DNA from 2 places in the Dactylosporangium sp. NPDC006015 genome. Region 2 is predicted to be linked to the other one. Evidence: riboswitches for the same ligand, from Rfam matches in the RefSeq annotation. Region 2 holds a riboswitch; the other holds the start of a gene.
The links. Region 2 has a riboswitch for S-adenosylmethionine ahead of ABZ321_RS41070 (aminotransferase class V-fold PLP-dependent enzyme). Riboswitches for the same ligand answer to the same signal wherever they lie in the genome.
Positions count from the first base shown of each region.

Region 1 (5,222 bases), on a different contig from region 2:
CCGGCTCCGTCGATCGGCTGAGTCGCCCCTCGTCCAAGGAGTGAAAGCGCTCTCTCAGCCGCACCCGAGCCGACACCGTCCGTCACGGCGTCGGCGGGTTGCGCGAAAAAATCAGCCCTCAGCCGAAATGGCCCGGACCTCAGCTCACCAGCCCGGCCTCGCGGACGGACTTCAGCGAGGGCTTGACCCGGTGCGTCGGGCCGACCGTGCCGGCGACCGCATCGAGGGTCTTCAGCCCGTCGCCGGTGTTGAAGACGACCGTCTCCTTCGACGGGTCGAGCCTGCCGGTCTCGACCAGCTTCTTCAGCACCGCGGTGGTGACCCCGCCGGCGGTCTCGGCGAACACGCCGGTCGTGCGGGCGAGCAGCTCGATGCCGGCGCGGATCTCGTCGTCGTCGACGTACTCCATCCAGCCGCCGGTGCGCCGCACCGACTCCAGCGCGTAGACGCCGGCCGCCGGGTCGCCGATGTTGAGCGACTTGGCGATGCCCGTCGGCTTCACCGGGACGATCTCGTCGGTGCCCTTGTGCAGCGCCACCGCGATCGGGTTGCAGCCCGCGGACTGCGCGCCGAACACCGTCCACTCCGTGTCGGGCACGAGCCCGATCTCCACCAGCTCGCTGAACGCCTTGTCGATCTTCGTCAGCAGCTCGCCGCTGGCCATCGGGATCACGACCTGCGCCGGGATCCGCCAGCCGAGCTGCTCCGCGACCTCATACCCGAGCGTCTTGGACCCCTCGGCGTAGAACGGCCGCACGTTGACGTTGACGAACGCCGTGTCCTCGAACTCATCGGTCTCGGTCAGCTCCGAGCACAGCCGGTTGACGTCGTCGTAGGACCCCTCGATCGCCACGACGTCACCGCCGTACACAGCGCTCATGACGACCTTGCCGGGCTCCAGGTCCGACGGGATGAACACCGTCGACGGCACCCCGGCCCGCGCCGCGTGCGCGGCGACCGAGTTGGCCAGGTTGCCGGTGGAGGCGCACGAGTAGCGGGTGAACCCCAGCGCCTTCGCCGCCGTCAGCGCCACCGAGACGACCCGGTCCTTGAACGAGTGGGTCGGGTTGGCCGAGTCGTCCTTCACCCACAGCGCGCCGGTGATGCCGAGCTCCTTGGCCAGCAGATCCGCCTTGACCAGCGGGGTCAGCCCCGGGTCGAGGGTCACGCGGCTGGCGGGGTCGGTGCCGACCGGCAGCAGCGGCGCATAGCGCCAGATGTTCTGGGGGCCGGCTTCGATCTGCTCGCGGGTGACCCGGCCGAGCGCCTCGGCGTCGTAGCCCACCTCGAGCGGGCCGAAACACTCGTAACAGGCGTGCTGCGCGGCGAGCGGGAACTGGGCGCCGCAGCCACGGCAGACCAGGTGGCGGGCGGGAGAGTCGGTGAAGACGCCGAGCGTCGAGGTCATGGAGGCCTTCCTCTCATCTTTCCCAGGTGCATGGCCTTGCGCACCGGGACGGATTTGGCACCTACCGCGACCGGACTCAGCGTCGAGACGTGTCGCAGGGGTTGCCGGGGCTTCATCGGGCCGTATCCCTCTGCCCCTCTGGATGAGGTATTCAGTTGTGACGTGCTGTTCGCGTGGTTCGTATTCGAGTGTAAGGGCCGACACGGGTGCCGCTGTATGAGTCATCTCACGAGATGGACCTGACTACGGTTTCACTCATGCATCCCGACGCGGCGGACTGGTTCGCCAAGCGCACCTCGGCATGGCGCGACTGGCCCCTCGCCGACCTCTACGACCGCAAGGGCGACACCCGGATCAGCGTCGTGCTGCCGGCGCTGGACGAGGAGCCGACCGTCGCCGAGATCGTCACCGGCGCGCGCACCCTCATGCCCCTCGTCGACGAGGTCATCGTGGTCGACTCGGGCTCCGTCGACCGGACCGCCGAGGTCGCCCGCCAGGCCGGCGCCACCGTCCACCACCGCGACGACATCCTCCCCGGGACCGGCTCCCGCCCCGGGAAGGGTGAGGTGCTCTGGAAGGCCCTGGCCGTCGCGACCGGCGACATCCTGGTGTACGTCGACGCCGACCTCACCGACTTCCGGCCGCACTTCGTCACCGGCCTCCTCGGCCCGCTGCTGGACGACCCGGCCACCCAGATGGTGAAGGCCTTCTACGACCGCCCCCTCCTGGACGTCTCGGCCGGCGGCGGCGGGCGCGTCACGGAGCTCGCCGCCCGCCCGCTGCTCAACGCCTACTTCCCCGCCCTGGCCGGCGTCGTGCAGCCCCTCGCCGGCGAGTACGCGGCCCGCCGCTCCCTGCTGGAGTCCCTGCCCTTCGCCGCGGGCTACGGCGTCGAGACCGGCCTGCTCATCGACACCTACCGCACCGCCGGCCTGGACGCGGTCGCGCAGGTCGACCTCGGCCAGCGCACCCACGGTCACCAGGACACCGCGGCCCTGGGCCGCATGGCCGCCACGATCCTGCACACCATCCACGCCCGGGTCACCCCCGGCGCCCCGGTCTGGCCGACCCTCACCCAGTTCGTCAGGCGCACCGGCACTGTCACCCCGGCCGACCATCCGGTCGCCCACCCGGACCGCCCCCCGATGACCACGATCCCGGGCTACCAGAGGCCGCTCGCCTAGCCGTTTCCCGTCGCTGGTACGCCGTGCGCAGGCCCCGTGGTCAGAGGGGGTCGGTGGCGGGGGTGAAGCCCCAGAGCGTCGAGGTGGTGATGGCGGCGCCGGCCAGGGCGGTCAGGACGGCGAGCCACTCGGCGGCCAGGAGCCAGACCGGGGTGTCGATGACGGCGGCCGGCGGGTCGCCCGTCAGGGTGGCGACCACGACGACCACCGCGACCAGCGACAGCAGGACCAGGGTCAGCACCACGGTCAGGCGCAGGGCCCAGTGGCCGAAGGTGCGGCCGGTGGCGAAGAGCAGGGCGCAGACGGCGACCAGCGACGCGGCCGACGCCGAGGCCAGGGCGCCGATGAGGGTGAAGATCTGAGCGGTGAAGGCCTCGGCGGGGCCGCTCATCGCGTTGGAGGAGGCGACGTATGAGGTCCAGGCCGCCAGGTTGGCCTGGTCGTAGTAGAGGGTGCCGGAGAGCGCCGCGAGGCCGAGGACGAGGAGCCAGGCACCGCGGAGCGCCGAGGTTCGCATGGACCGGCACCCTACCGGTCAGTACGCGAGACGCATTCAGCTCACCACGTCTTTTCGCAGAAAGCGCCACCACGCGAGGGAGAAGAAGACGGTGGCGTAGGCGAGGGAGGCGATGCAGCCCTTGACGATGTCGTCGGTCTGCAGCGGGGTGGAGAGCAGGCCGAGCCAGGCGTCGTTGTAGTGGGTGGGCAGGAAGTTGCGGAGGTTTCCGAGGGCGGTGATCTGGTCCAGGATGCTGGACAGGATCTGCAGCAGCACCGCGCCGCCGACGGCGCCGAGCGGGGCGTCGGTGGAGACGGAGAGCAGGAACGCGAGCGAGGCCACGACCAGGAGCGACACGCACAGGTAGCCGACGATCTCCAGGAGGCGGACGACGCTCGTGCCGGCGGCGATCTCCCCGCCGATGGGGGCGTTGAGCGGGGCCCAGCCGTAGCGCAGGGTGCCGGCCAGCATCGCGGTGCCGACCAGGACCAGGACCGCGAGGAGGCAGTAGAGCAGCGCCGCGGTCACCTTGACGCCGAGCAGCCGGGCCCGCGGGACGGGCATCGCCAGCAGGTACCGCAGGCTCCCCCACGACGCCTCGCTCGCCACCGTGTCGCCGCAGAAGAGGGCCACGACGACGACCAGCAGGAAGCCGGACGAGACGAGCAGGGTGAAGAGGGTGAAGTTGGCCCCGCCGCCGGTCGCGAGGTCGGCGAGGCGGGAGAACTCGCCGTTGTTGCCGCCCTCGTCGTCGCCGCCGCTGTCGAGCTGGAAGGCGATCAGGATGATCAGCGGCAGCAGGACCATGAAGCCGAGCGCCATCTGCGTGCGGCGGCGGGCCGCCTGGCGGCGGATCTCCGTCCAGAGGGAGAGGGTCGCGCCGGGACGGTAGCCGGGTGCGCCACCGACGACGCCGCGCTCGGAGGAAGAAGAGGAAGAGGAAGAAACAGCAGAAGTACTCATGACCGCTCTCCACTGGCCTTGGTGTCGCCGCCGACGAGCGACAGGAACGCGTCTTCGAGCCGCCGCCGCGGCGTCACCCGGTCGACGCCGACGCCGGCCCGGACCAGCGCGGCGACGACCTCCGAGCGCGGCACGCCGTCGATGTCGACGACCAGGCCGCCGTTGCTGCCGGCCGGGATGACCGTGCGGACGCCGTCGAGCTCGTCGAGGACCTTCGTGGCGGCGTCCACGTCGGTCACGTCGATCTGGGCGGTCGGCGAGTCGCCGACGATGTCGTCGACCTTGCCGGTGGCCACGACCTCGCCCCGGTGCATGACGACGACGTCGGTGCAGGTCTGCTCGACCTCGGCGAGGAGGTGGCTGGAGACCAGGACGGCGCGGCCGCCGGTCGCGTACCGGCGCAGGACCTTGCGCATCTCGGCGATCTGCGGCGGGTCGAGCCCGTCGGTGGGTTCGTCGAGGACGAGCAGCTCGGGGAGGCCGAGCATGGCCTGCGCGATGGCGAGGCGCTGGCGCATGCCGTGGCTGTAGGTCTTGACCCGCCGGTTGACGGCGGTGCCGAGACCCGCGATGTCGAACGCCTCGTCGAAGTGGGCGTCGTCGAGCGGCCGGCCGGTCGCCGCCCAGTACAGGTGGAGATTCTGCAGACCGGTGAGGTGCGGCAGGAAGCCGGGCCCCTCCACCAGGGCGCCGACCCGGGACAGCACCGGCGCGCCCGGCAGAAGCTGATGGCCGAAGACGAGGATCTCGCCCTGGCTCGGCCGGGTCAGCCCCATCAGGACCCGCAGCGACGTGGTCTTGCCGGCGCCGTTGGGGCCGAGGAGGCCGACCACCTGCCCGCGCTGGACGGTGAAGTCGACCTTCGCGACGGCGACGAAGTCACCGTACGTCTTGCGCAGCCCCCGCACGACGAGCGGCGTGTCCACGTGCTCGGGGTCGACGCGGCGCTCGATCCGCCGGGCGCGGGCGCGGGCGACCAGGATCGCGACGGCGAGGCCGACCACGATGAGGGCGACGAGCGCGGCGAGGACGTAACGCCAGATGACGTCGGGGTTGGCGATCGGCGTGCCGGCCACGTCGGGCAGGGTCAGCGCGCCTTCGACGGCGACCTGGTAGACGAGCGGGTCCGGCGGCGACCAGTACGCGCTGTCGGCGGCGGCGACGGTGA
Region 1 is NZ_JBEXUD010000002.1:117,682-122,903, forward strand. Features, by position in the region: gene thrC (threonine synthase) at 140-1,408, opposite strand; SAM riboswitch class I at 1,419-1,557, opposite strand; gene ABZ321_RS03690 (glucosyl-3-phosphoglycerate synthase) at 1,666-2,592, shown strand; gene ABZ321_RS03695 (hypothetical protein) at 2,633-3,109, opposite strand; gene ABZ321_RS03700 (ABC transporter permease) at 3,146-4,054, opposite strand; gene ABZ321_RS03705 (alpha/beta fold hydrolase) at 4,051-5,222, opposite strand, start outside.
Region 1: it holds a riboswitch for S-adenosylmethionine, as region 2 does, so the genes downstream of both, thrC (threonine synthase) here and ABZ321_RS41070 (aminotransferase class V-fold PLP-dependent enzyme) in region 2, are expected to answer to the same signal.

Region 2 (5,222 bases):
CGCCGTGCTTCGACGACGGACCGGCGACCGTCGCCGCCAGCCGCGACAACGCCCTCGAAGGCGTGGTGGCGAAGCGGACCGGCTCGCACTACCACCCCGGCCTCCGCTCGCCGGACTGGGTGAAGGTCAAGCTGGAGGAGAGCTGCGAGTTCGTCGTCGGCGGCTGGCGGCCCGGCAAGCGCGCCCTCGGCGCCCTGCTCGTCGGGGTGCCGGCGGCCGGTGGGCTGCTCGCCTTCAGCGGCCGGGTCGGCGGGGGGATCTCCAACGCGGCCGAGCGCGCCCTGCTGGACGCGCTGCGTGACCTGTCGGTGCCGCAGCCGCCCTTCGCCGGCACCGTGCCCCGCGAGGACGCCCGCGGCGCGACCTGGGTCACGCCGACGCTGGTGGTGGAGGTGAAGTTCAGCCACCGGACGCGCGACGGGCGGCTCCGCTTCCCGCGCTTCCTGCGCCTGCGGCCGGACCTCACGCCCGCGGACGTCGCTTCCTCCTCGGGCGGCGTCGATGCCTGACAAGGTCCGGGTCGAGGTCGAGGGGCGGCACCTCGACCTGACCAACCTCGACAAGGTCCTGTACCCGCAGGTCGGCTACACCAAGGGCGAGATCATCGACTACTACACCCGCATCGCGCCGGTCCTCCTGCCGCACCTCGCCGGCCGGCCCCTGACCCGTATCCGCTACCCCAACGGGGTCGACGGCATCAGCTTCTTCGAGAAGAACGCGCCGGCCGGCACGCCCGACTGGGTCCGCACCGTCCGGCTGCCGGTGCCCGGCTCCAGCCGTGGCCGCGAGACCATCGACTTCATCGTCGTCGAGGAGCTGGCCACGCTGGTCTGGCTGGCGAACCTCGCCGCGCTCGAGCTGCACACCCCGCAGTGGCGCGTCGCCGCCGACGGCTCGCCGCTCAACCCCGACCTGCTGGTCATCGACCTCGATCCCGGCCCGCCGGCCACGCTCGCCGACTGTTACGAGGTGGCCCTGCTGGTCCGGGACCGGCTCGCCGCCGACGGCCTGGAGCCCGCCGCCAAGACCTCCGGCCGCAAGGGCATGCAGCTGACCGCCGAGCTGTCCGGCGAGGAGACCGCCGACGAGATCAGCGCGTACGTCAAGGACGTCGCCGAGGAGCTCGCCCGCCTCCGGCCCGACCTGATCGTGGCCAGGATGGCGAAGCAGCTCCGCCCGGGGAAGGTCTTCATCGACTGGAGTCAGAACAACGCCTTCAAGACGACGGTCGCGCCGTTCTCGTTGCGCGCGGGTGCCCTGCCGACGGTGTCGGCCCCGCTGACCTGGGACGAGGTCGCCGAGGGCACGCTGACCATCGCCGACCTCACCCCTTCCGTCGTGCTGGACCGCGCCACCGCCGGGCCGTGACCCGGTGCGGTGCCGGCGCGCCGCCGACACCGCACCGGATCGTGCCGGCGCCGCCGGCGCCGCCGGTGCCGCGGGATCGTGGCGGCGGGCCTGGTGGCTCAGCGGCGCAGGGCTTCCAGGAGGCGGTCGATGTGGGCTTCCGTGGTGCCGAGGCCGAAGCTGGCCCGCACCGCCTGGGGCGGCACCGGCGCCGACGGGGCGATCCTGGCCGTCGCCTCCGAGAGCAGCCGCCGGGTCAGCGGATGCGCGCAGAACAGCCCCGTCCGCACCCCGATCCCGTGGTCCCGGCCGAGCGTCGTGGCCAGCGCGCCGGGGTCCTCGCCCAGCACCGCGAACGACACGATGCCGACCCGCTCCGCGTCCGCCTCGAACAGCCGCAGCTCCTCCACGTGCGGCAGCCGCGCCAGGCCCGCCCGCAACCGTGCCACCAGGGCCCGCTCCGCGGAGTGGTCGGCGGCGGCGAGCGCCCGGCACGCGGCCGCGATCGCGACGGCGCCGAGCAGGTTGGGCGTGCCGGCCTCGTGCCGCGCCGGCCCGGTCGCCCACCGGACGTCGAGGTCGTCGCCGACGCTGGCGCTCGCGCCGCCCCCGGCCAGGTACGGCTCGGCGGCGTCCAGCCAGTCCGCCCGCCCGGCCAGCACCCCGGCCCCGAACGGCGCGTAGAGCTTGTGCCCGGAGAACGCCACGTAGTCGGCGCCCAGCGCGGTCAGGTCGACCGGGGCGTGCGGGGCGAGCTGCGCCGCGTCGACCGCCAGCCGGGCCCCGTAGCGGTGCGCCACCTCGGCGAGCGCCGCCACCGGCCACACCTCGCCGGTCACGTTGCTCGCCGCCGTGACGCTGACCAGGCCGCACGGCTGCCGGCGCAGCGCCCACTCCAGCGACTCCACCGCCTCCTGCGGCGAGCGCGGCGCGTCCAGGTGGAGGCTCTGCTGCCACGGCAGCAGGTTGGCGTGGTGCTCCCCGTCGAACGTGAGCACCGTCGTGCCCTCGGGCACCGCCCTGGCCAGCAGGTTCAGGGCGTCGGTGGTGTTGCGGGTGAAGACGACCGTGTCGCCGTCGCGGCAGCCGACGAAGTCCGCGACGGTCTCTCTGGCCTGCTCGTACTCCCGCGTGCACCGCTCCGAGAGCGCGCCGGCGCCGCGGTGGACGCTGCCGTAGAACGGCAGGAGCTCGGCGACCGCGTCGGCGACCGCCCGCAGGCACGGGGCGGTCGCGGCGATGTCGAGGTTGGCGAAGTCGACGCTGCGGCCGTCGCGCAGCTTCACGTCACCGGGGGACAGGATCGTGGACATGGCAGAGTCCTCCGCTCGCGCTTGCCCGGACACACCGCGTGCCGGACCGTGTCATCACCCGGGGCACCCCGCCGCGAACGCGAGGGTTGCCGGCCAGCAAGCCGGGGCTTTAGCGCTGGCACTCATGACCTGGTCTCACCGTAGCGCGGATATGGTTGGCCCATGACCGATCTCCCGCCGACTGGGACGCCTCAGGATCCGGGTAACCGTGACGCCACCTTGTTGCCGTCGTCGGGTGATGTACGACCAGCGGCCGCCTCTGCCGCGCCCGAGGAACGGTCACCCTGGGCAGCTCCGATCCCCGTACCTGCCCCGTCGAGCGGCGGTCCGGTCCCGTCCAGCGGCGGTCCGGTCGCCCTGGACAAGGGGCCCGACGCATCGGCCGGCGCTTCCGGCGGTGCTTCAGGCGGAGCTACAGGCGGCACTTTCGGTGGTGCGGCCGGCCCGGCCGCCGGCTTGGCCGCGCCGCAGGGGTGGGACGCGGCCGGCGGCGACGTCGTGCCCAACGTGACGGAGGCCGCCGCCCCCGACACCGGCGAGCAGCGCTACCCGACCGCGGCCCTCGCCCTGGCCGCCGCGCCGCCCGCCAAGCGCTCCGACCGCCGCCGCCTCTGGACGCTCATCGGCGTCATGGGCGGCATCGCGGCGTGCGGCGTCGCGCTGCTGGCGTTCTTCGGCTTCAGCGGCGGATGGACCGCCCTCGTCATCGGCGTCGGCGCGGCCGTCATCCCGGTGCCGCTGCTGGTCTCCTGTTTCCTGTGGCTCGACCGGTACGAGCCGGAGCCCGTCCGCTATCTCGTCTTCGTCTTCGGCTGGGGCGCGTGCGTGGCCACCGGCGTGGCGCTCGTGGTCAACACCGCCGGCGGGGTCCTCGCCGACAAGCTCGGCCTGTCGGACGCGATCGTGGCGGTCGTGGTCGCGCCGTTCATCGAGGAGAGCATGAAGGCCCTCGGGCCGGTCCTGCTGCTGTGGCGCCGCCCCCGGGCGTTCTCCGGCCTGATCGACGGCATCGTCTACTGCGGGCTGTCCGCGACCGGGTTCGCGATGGTGGAGAACATCCTGTACCTCGGGTACAAGGGCTACGCCGACACCGCCGAGCAGGGCGGCGCGGTGAAGGGCGCGGCGGCACTCGTCGGCATCTTCATCGTGCGCATCCTGATGACCGGGTTCGCGCACCCGCTCTTCACGTCGATGACCGCGATCGGGCTCGGCACCGCGTCGCGCAGCTCGACGAAGGCGGTCAAGTGGCTCGCACCCCTCGCCGGCCTGCTGCTCGCGATGCTGCTGCACGGCTCGTGGAACCTCATGTCGGTGATCGCCGCCGCGAAGCCGATCATCCTGCTGTACGGCTACTTCTCCGTCATGATGCCGATCTTCCTCTGCATGGTCGGCTTCGCGCTGTGGCAGCGCGCGGCCGAGGGCAGGCTGACCGAGCGGATGCTCACCGAGTACGCGCGGGCCGGCTGGTTCTCCCCGCCGGAGGTGGCGTCGCTCGGCACGCTCGGCAGGCGGCTGTCCGCCCGCCGGTGGGCCAAGCGGGTCGCCGGAGACCCGGGTGCCAAGGCGATGAAAGCCTTCCAGTTCGACGCGACGAAGCTCGCCCTGCTCCGCGACGGCATGCGCCGCGGCCTGGACAACACGCCGGCCCGCCGGATGGAGGCGCTCGCCGAGGAACGCCAGCTGCTGACGGCGCTCGCCGCCTACCGGCAGGTCTTCGTCGGGCGCGATCCGCAGGCACCCATGGCGGTGTGGGACGGCAGCAGGTACCACATCACCTTCCCGGACGGGATGGTCCGGGTGCTCGCCGCTCCGCCCACCCCGGTCGTGCCCGTCCCGGTCGTCGTGCCGCCGCCCCCGCCGCCGATGTACGCCGGATACCCCTACCCCTACCCCTACCCCTACACCTACAGATAGAGCCCCGTCGAGTCCGGCTCGACCCGCCGCGCCGCGACGGCGTGCACGTCCCGCTCGCGCAGCAGCACGTAGTCGCGGCCCTGCAGCTCCACCTCGGAGCGGTCCTCCGGGTCGAACAGCACCCTGTCGCCGGCCACGATCGACCGTACGTTGGGCCCCACCCCGACGGCCGTGGCCCACGACAGGCGCCGCCCCACCGACGCCGTGGCCGGGATCACGATGCCGGACGCGTGCCGGCGCTCGCCCTCGGCCCCTTCGAGCCGGACGAGGACCCGGTCGTGCAGCAACCGGATCGGCAGGCCCCCTTCCACATCGGACACGACGTGCGGGGTGGTGGCCGGCGGGTAACCGGCGGCTGGCTGGGCTGTCACGGTTGCGACGCTACCGCCTGGGTACGTGCGATCGCCGCGGGACCCGGACTACGGTGAAGCGTCCGGTCGGTTCGCAGGCAGTCACAGGGGGTTTCGTGGGCCGGTTCGATCAGGTGCGCGCCAATCTCCGGCGGGCGTACGAGCAGCGTCTCGAAAACGCCCGCCTCGAACGCGAGGCGATCGCCGCGGTAGTGGCTGAGGCTGAGGTGCCGCCGCCTCCACCGCCGGCCGAGCCCGACGTGATCCACTCGTCGACGATGAGCCGCGACGACGCCGA
Region 2 is NZ_JBEXUD010000034.1:56,218-61,439, reverse strand. Features, by position in the region: gene ligD (non-homologous end-joining DNA ligase) at 1-509, shown strand, start outside; gene ligD (non-homologous end-joining DNA ligase) at 502-1,368, shown strand; gene ABZ321_RS41070 (aminotransferase class V-fold PLP-dependent enzyme) at 1,467-2,660, opposite strand; SAM riboswitch class IV at 2,673-2,790, opposite strand; gene ABZ321_RS41065 (PrsW family intramembrane metalloprotease) at 3,117-4,574, shown strand; gene ABZ321_RS41060 (co-chaperone GroES) at 4,565-4,894, opposite strand; gene ABZ321_RS41055 (AI-2E family transporter) at 5,041-5,222, shown strand, end outside.